Regions from separate parts of the Paenibacillus sp. 01T431 genome, predicted to be linked through region 1. Evidence: riboswitches for the same ligand, from Rfam matches in the RefSeq annotation. Region 1 holds a riboswitch; each other region holds the start of a gene.
The links. A riboswitch is a leader RNA that binds a small molecule or an ion and turns the genes downstream of it on or off. The one in region 1 is predicted to bind cobalamin.
Positions count from the first base shown of each region.

Region 2: it holds a riboswitch for cobalamin, as region 1 does, so the genes downstream of both, AC1DM9_RS21770 (DUF4430 domain-containing protein) here and metE (5-methyltetrahydropteroyltriglutamate--homocysteine S-methyltransferase) in region 1, are expected to answer to the same signal.
Region 3: it holds a riboswitch for cobalamin, as region 1 does, so the genes downstream of both, AC1DM9_RS05325 (DUF4430 domain-containing protein) here and metE (5-methyltetrahydropteroyltriglutamate--homocysteine S-methyltransferase) in region 1, are expected to answer to the same signal.

Region 1 is NZ_JBFTPT010000015.1:150,553-152,874, reverse strand. Features, by position in the region: gene metE (5-methyltetrahydropteroyltriglutamate--homocysteine S-methyltransferase) at 1-1,264, opposite strand, end outside; cobalamin riboswitch at 1,414-1,607, opposite strand; gene kduD (2-dehydro-3-deoxy-D-gluconate 5-dehydrogenase KduD) at 1,752-2,322, opposite strand, start outside.
Region 2 is NZ_JBFTPT010000012.1:114,204-116,525, forward strand. Features, by position in the region: gene AC1DM9_RS21765 (methyl-accepting chemotaxis protein) at 1-697, shown strand, start outside; cobalamin riboswitch at 845-1,046, shown strand; gene AC1DM9_RS21770 (DUF4430 domain-containing protein) at 1,196-2,322, shown strand, end outside.
Region 3 is NZ_JBFTPT010000003.1:49,160-51,481, forward strand. Features, by position in the region: gene AC1DM9_RS05315 (ABC transporter permease) at 1-291, shown strand, start outside; gene AC1DM9_RS05320 (ABC transporter ATP-binding protein) at 288-953, shown strand; cobalamin riboswitch at 968-1,168, shown strand; gene AC1DM9_RS05325 (DUF4430 domain-containing protein) at 1,345-2,112, shown strand; gene AC1DM9_RS05330 (energy-coupling factor transporter transmembrane component T) at 2,105-2,322, shown strand, end outside.

The sequences.
Region 1 (2,322 bases):
GTCTCTCCGCAAATGGCTTCTGCCTCGTTGAAGGATGCGCCGCTACCGCTGCTGCATCAGCAGCTTGGCGATTGCGGGCAGGAGAAATGGATAAATGATGAATCCGCTCGCCGTTAAGCTTAAGCTCAAGCTTGCGCAGTTCTGAGATGTCCGCCTCATTTACAGTCGCTGTTTCACTTAGCCACACAATTTCATCCAGCTTTTCTTCCGCGAATGCAAGCGCCTCACGCAGCTCTACTGGCAGATTGGTTTCGTTTTTTGCCGTTACCGGCACATGCAGCAGGCTGCATGACGATTGAATGATCGCGCGCTCAGCTGGAATGTATGCCGAAAGCTTTTGCAGCAATTCGAGCTTTTGCTTATAGTCTGAGCGCCAAATGTTGCGTCCGTCTACAAGTCCGATACCAGCGAGCTTATCCTTCGGATAACCAAATTGCTCCAGCGACTTCAAGTTTTGCTCCAAACCATGAACGAAATCCAAACCGATCGCTTGTACCGGCAGAGCAACTACAGCTTCATAATGCTCAACCGCTTCAAAATACGTTTGAAGCATTATGTTAAGCGCTGGTGCTGCTTGGTTCAGCCTTGCATAAATCGATTCAACCCATTGCATCTCTTCCTCAGAAATAGAGGTAACAAGGATGGGCTCATCGATTTGCACCCATTGTACGCCTTCTTGCTCAAGCTCCTTAAGCAGCTGAGCATAAAGCGGTATAAACTGCTCAATGAGCTGCGGAAGCTGCTTGGCATCGTAGCCCTTCGACAGCTTGAGGAAGGTGTATAGACCGATAATGACAGGTTTACCTTCAATGCCAAGCTTTTCTTTGGCTTCGCGGTACGCAATCAGCGGACGGTTTTCCGTCAGTATCGGTGCAGCACCCGCAAGTTCTGGCACGATATAGTGATAGTTGGTATTAAACCATTTGGTCATCTCGCAGGCTTGTGCTTCCTGTGTCCCTCTCGCCATAGCGTAGTAGGTCTGAATGGGAACAGGACCTCCTTCGTAGGAAAAACGCTCTGGCACAAGGCCAAACATCGCTGCAGTATCCAGCATTTGATCATACAACGTAAAATCATTAACAGGGATTAAAGAAATTCCTTTATCCTTTTGCAGCTTCAGGTTGTTAAGACGAATACTTTCAAGGGTTTGAAGGAATACCGTTTCGTCCAAATCACCTTTCCAAAAGGCTTCAAGCGCTTTTTTCCATTCCCTATTTTCGCCGATACGCGGATATCCAAGTACACTGTTTTGCAGCTTGCTCACGTTCATATTTCCTCCTAATAAATATAATTATTATGAAATAAAAGCACAAAAAAGAGCGTCGTTACCTTAAAGAAGCAAAGGTAAAGACGCCCGGCGTTTTAATAAACAGCGGTTCTGTCTTAACACCTCCCTATCTCCCGTAGGTAAAATCAGTGTCGTTCAAATAGGCAGGTCTCCTGGCTCCAGAATCATCATCGTAAGCTTGCCTTCCCAACCGGTTAAGATCAGTGGCGTTAGCGCTTAGACTCCTCTGTTACAGTGGCGGGACCGCGTCGGTTTTGCACCGGACTTCCCTTTTAAGCTCAAGCTATACAGCAAGAGCACCTATTTCCACTTATTTCAGTTGTTGATCGCTTTTTTTAGGATCACGAATAACTATACACGCAAAATAATAACCATACAATGGAAATCATTATAATATCAAAAAAAAGACTCTCCTCTAAGCAGCCTGCGCTGCAAAAGGAAAGCCTTATTGGTTTTTATATAATTACCTAACCAGCCAACCGCCATCAACAGCCAAGATATGGCCGTTCATATAATCAGAAGCTGAAGAGGCTAGGAATACCGCTGGTCCAATCAAATCCTGCGATGTACCCCAGCGTCCCGCTGGTATGCGCTGCAAAATTTGAGCACTGCGAACAGGATCCTCGCGAAGCGCTTCGGTGTTGTCTGTACTCATGTAGCCTGGGGCTATCGCATTTACCTGCAAGCCTTTAGCTGCCCATTCGCTGGCAAGAGCTTTGGTAAGACCGGCAACGGCATGTTTGCTGGACGTATAGCCCGGAACATTAATTCCGCCTTGGAAAGTTAACATCGACGCAATGTTAATAATTTTCCCTGAGCCCTGTTCGATCATATGTTTCCCTGCCAGCTGGGAAAGGAGAAATACAGAATTCAAGTTAACATCGAGTACATCCTGCCAGTCCTCGTAGCTATGCTCTGCAGCTGGCGTGCGGCGAATGATACCCGCGTTGTTGACCAAAATATCGATGCGTCCCAGTTCTTCAACTGTACGATCAACAATTCCAGCAAGCTTCGTTCGGTCAGCAATATCGGTC
Region 2 (2,322 bases), on a different contig from region 1:
ATCGAACGATATGCTGCAAGCAGCGGAGCTGGGCCATGAAAAATCGGATCATGCGGTTGGTCAAATGGAGCGGCTTGGCGCGGCAACGGCTTCGATATCACGAGTGATCGGACAGCTTAATGAGCGCTCATCCGAAATCCAAGAGATGGCAGGCACGATTGCTGCTATTGCAAATCAGACGAATTTGCTCGCTCTAAATGCTGCTATAGAAGCGGCACATGCAGGGGAGTATGGCCGTGGATTTGCAGTTGTATCAAGTGAAGTGAGAAAGCTGGCTGAACAGGCTTCGGCTCATGCGGGCCATATCGAAGAAACGATTAATGAGGTGCTAGCCTTGACTGCCGATGCTGTTGGCGCGGTCACTGCAGGAGAGCAAGAAATGGAACAAGGATTACTCATCGTTCAGGAGCTGAAGGTATCTTTTGACACGATATGGAAGGAATCCCGCCTTGTAGCCTCCCAAATTGAAGACGTATCTGCTTCAACGGAGGAGATGGCAGCAGGCAGCGAGGAAGTGAGCGCTTCCGTTGAATCGATGGCGCAGGTAGCCAAGGATACTTCAACTCATGCTGCGCAATCGGCAGCAGACACTGAGCGGCAAAATCAGCTCGCAGCTGAAACGCAGCAGCTTGCTTCATCTGTAAATGAGCTTTCTGAGGAGCTTCAGCGCTCGATTACGAGATTTAAAATTGAGTAATTTGCAGCTGAAGTGGATTTATGATGAAATACTAGTCAAAGGCACAATAAATCGAATAGAGAATTGTACAAGTTGAAAAAAAACGGTCAGAACCTTTGTCTAATCCTTTCAAATTTGATACAATTCACAAAACAAGCACTTACAATTTCATAGAATAGCTAATATGGTGCTGCCGTGAATCTATCATTCACAAGCAGCTTAATAGGGAAGTTCGGTCAAAATCCGACGCGGTCCCGCCACTGTATCGCGGAGCAGACGATCGTGTTGTCCACTGTCATATCATGACGGGAAGGAGATCGTCTAAGCAATGAAGCGAAGCCAGGAGACCTGCCATAGGAGCGCTCTATATTTCTCACGAGGATGGGAGGGAGATGTTTATTCGTGCTTTTGCAATAGGTGGATTCCTATGCTTCCATGCGCACGTGTTTATCCAAACATCTTTCCACAAACGGAAAGATGTTTTTTTGTTGCCAAAAATGATTAAAGGGAGAGAAAACATTGCTTAATTTAAAAAGATTTATGAAAAAGAGTTTGCCTGCAATTTTAAGTTTTGTATTGGTGTTTACTTTATTTGCACCACAAGTAGGTAAAGCAGCAGATCATTCTGCGAATGCTTCATTGAATGAGATGATTGATAAGACTGTTGAGTATTATAAAAATAGAAATACAACATTGAATTCTTGGTGGGAAATTGTTGCCCTTTGGGGTGCTGGAGAAAACCTGCAGGATGGCAGTTGGAAGCTGCCTAGTTGGAAGACCGTGGATCCAGGGTTGAAGCCTAATGATAGTGATACAACTCATATCCGCTATATTTATTCATTACTCGCGATGGGTGAAGATCCTGCGCATGCGTGGGAAACGGATCGAAATTTGTATGCGGAGTTAGCTGCACAGCAAAATATGGATACGGGGTCATTTGCCGGTTCAACAAACAGGCATATGTGGGCGATGCATGCACTTGATACAGGTGTAAAGCTTGGAAGTGACGTTGGTAGCTGGGATGCAGCTGCAAAGAAGAAGGCAGTTGATTATCTATTAAGTAAGCAGTTAAAAGACGGTGGCTTCACATTTTTTGGAAGCGTATCTGATCCAGATATGACTGGTATGGGGCTGCTTGCACTCGGCAATTATCAGAATGATAGTGCTGTTCAACGAGCTATTGAAAGAATAAAAGAAGAATACTTGAAAGTAAAAGTATTAAATAAAGAAACGGGAATGCTTGGAGTAAACTCGAACAACTTAGCTGCAGTTGTATCGGGCTTGTCTGCGGTTGGCGAAGATGTGTTGTCTAACGACTGGGCTGCTACCAATGGAAATACAGTCCTTGACTCCTTTCGTTTATATCAGCTGGATAATGGAGCATTTCAATATACTTTAAATGGAAGTCCTAATTCAATGGCAACGGAGCAAGCATTAATTGCTCTTCTTGATATTAAATATCAGAAAACGGTATGGTACCGTTTTGAAGAAGTAAAACTTCCTTCGGTTAACGTAAAGGTTAAGGTTGATGGTATTTCACAAAGTATTTATGAACAGAAAAATGTTAGTTTAAAGCATAACGAGTCTATCACTGCTCTCGATGCGCTTAAAAAGGCGCTTACTACTGCAGTTCCGCCTATCTCCTA
Region 3 (2,322 bases), on a different contig from region 1:
TCCAGAACGCTCGGCATCGGTATGACTGCTACCTTCTTCAAAGTGGACTTGCCATTAATAAAAGGCTCCATATTAGCAGGCTTCCTACTTACCTTTATGGAAATTATGAAGGAGCTGCCGCTGACGCTGCTGCTGCGCCCATTTAATTTTGAGACGCTAGCGACAAAAGCCTATCAATATGCAAGCGATGAGCAAATTCATCAAGCTTCGGTACCGTCACTATTCATAATCACGGTGGGAATGGCAACTGTTTTTGTTTATCATCGGTTGGGAGAGAAGAAATCAAGATGAACTTTTTTGAGCTGACTAACGTTTCTTTTAGCTATGATAATGGGAAAAAGAGTGTATTAGAAAACTTTACAATGCAAATGCAGAAGGGTGAAGTTGTTGGAGTGCTTGGTCAAAGCGGTTGCGGGAAAAGCACGCTGTTGCGGATTATTGCCGGGCTTGAGATTCCTGCCTCGGGACGTATTGCCGCTGGCGGCAGGGTTTTAGTAGATGATCAGCAGTTTATTCAGCCTGAGCAGCGCGGCATAGGCATGGTGTTTCAGGATTATGCGTTGTTTCCTCATCTGACTGTCGGTCAAAATATATTATTTGGTTTACATCGATTATCAAGAAAAGATAGATTCAAACGGCTGGATGAAATGCTGGAGCTGATACAGTTAAATGATTTCGTCAAGCGTTATCCGCATGAGCTTAGCGGCGGTCAGCAGCAGCGTGTTGCTTTTGCTCGTGCGCTTGCCCCGTCTCCCTTGATGCTGTTGATGGATGAGCCATTTAGCAGTTTGGATTCACACTTAAAGCAAAGCATTCGGGAGGAGCTGAAGCGATTGCTTCACAAAGCCCAAATTACGTGTATGTTCGTCACCCATGATCAAGAGGATGCAGCTGCTATTTGCGAACGAATCATTCAAATCCCATATAGACAAACCCCAGCAATCCCGATATGATTGATTAAATAATCGCATAATTGAATAGAGAAGGTGCAAACAAAAGCATGCTTTTGTTTGCTTAATAGGGAAGTCCGGTTCAATGCCGGCGCGGTCCCGCCACTGTATGTGAAGAGTGATTCTCTGCAAATGCCACTGTCCGATTCAAGGATGGGAAGGTGTGAGAATCGCGTTGACGCACGAGCCAGGAAACCTGCCTTTTTTATTTTGTTTCTCATTCTTCGGGGGTAAAGAATGTGGAGGCGTAATCGTTTTGCAGGACGCATCATATATTTTAGTTATATACGGTTGCTATTCTTACATTCGACATGCAGATCCCCTAATAGAAGGGGGTCTTTTTTTTATTGTTAAGGTTTGTGTGAATGAGACAAAAAGGAGCAGAAAAGAGACGATGGCAAAGATTTGCAAGAAATGGTTACCAAGCTTAATCATCCTATGGCTTGTTATTGGTTTATTAGCTGGCTGTGCCAGTCCGGCACAGAGCGTTAATTCCAATACCAATCAAGTGCAAACCAGCAACGAAGGACAAGTGAAAAAAGAAGCGGAGAAAGCCGCTGATGGACAGCCAACGAGTACTTCAGCATCAGAAACGGCAGAGGAAACGCAGTTGCCTAGCGAAGATAAAGATCAAGCGAAGGCAACCGACAACGCTGGCGGTAAGCAAGCAACGCCTTCCCCGAAGCCGAAGCAGACAAATGAGCCAAAACTGGATGATCCAAAAACGAAGCCTACTGCTTCTGCGAAACCAACCAAAACAGACAGTGCGGCTACTGCGAAGCCCGTCACGCCTGTTGCAACGCCGAATCCTGTGCAGACGGTTACGATTTCAATTGTCGCGGACAAAGATACGGGAACGGTGCTTGCACCAACAGCCGTAGAGTTCAAGAAGGACGATACCGTTCTAGATGTATTGAAGAAAATTACGAGAAAAAACAAAATACAAATGGAATACAGAGGTGTTAAAGGCGGTGCTTATATCGAAGGCATCGACAATATTTACGAATTCGATCTGGGTGCGAAGAGCGGCTGGATGTACCGAGTAAACGGTGAGTTTCCTAACAAGGGCGCCGGGGTTTACAAGGTTAATGAAGGTGATGTTATTGAATGGTTGTACACGACTGATCTTGGCGAGGATATAGGTGCAAAATTCGATGAATAGTGCGTTCGGTTCGGTACATCCGGTTACGAGCTTCAGTTATTATGCAGGAGTCATTACATTCGGCATGCTCTTATTTCATCCTGTTTTCTTATTGACGTCACTTGCTGCGATTACGGTAATTATTGTCATTCATGGCGAAGGGAAGCGGCTGATTAAGCTGCTTCCTTATTATGTTCTAATGGGCGGTTTGGTTGCTGTTCTTAACCCGCT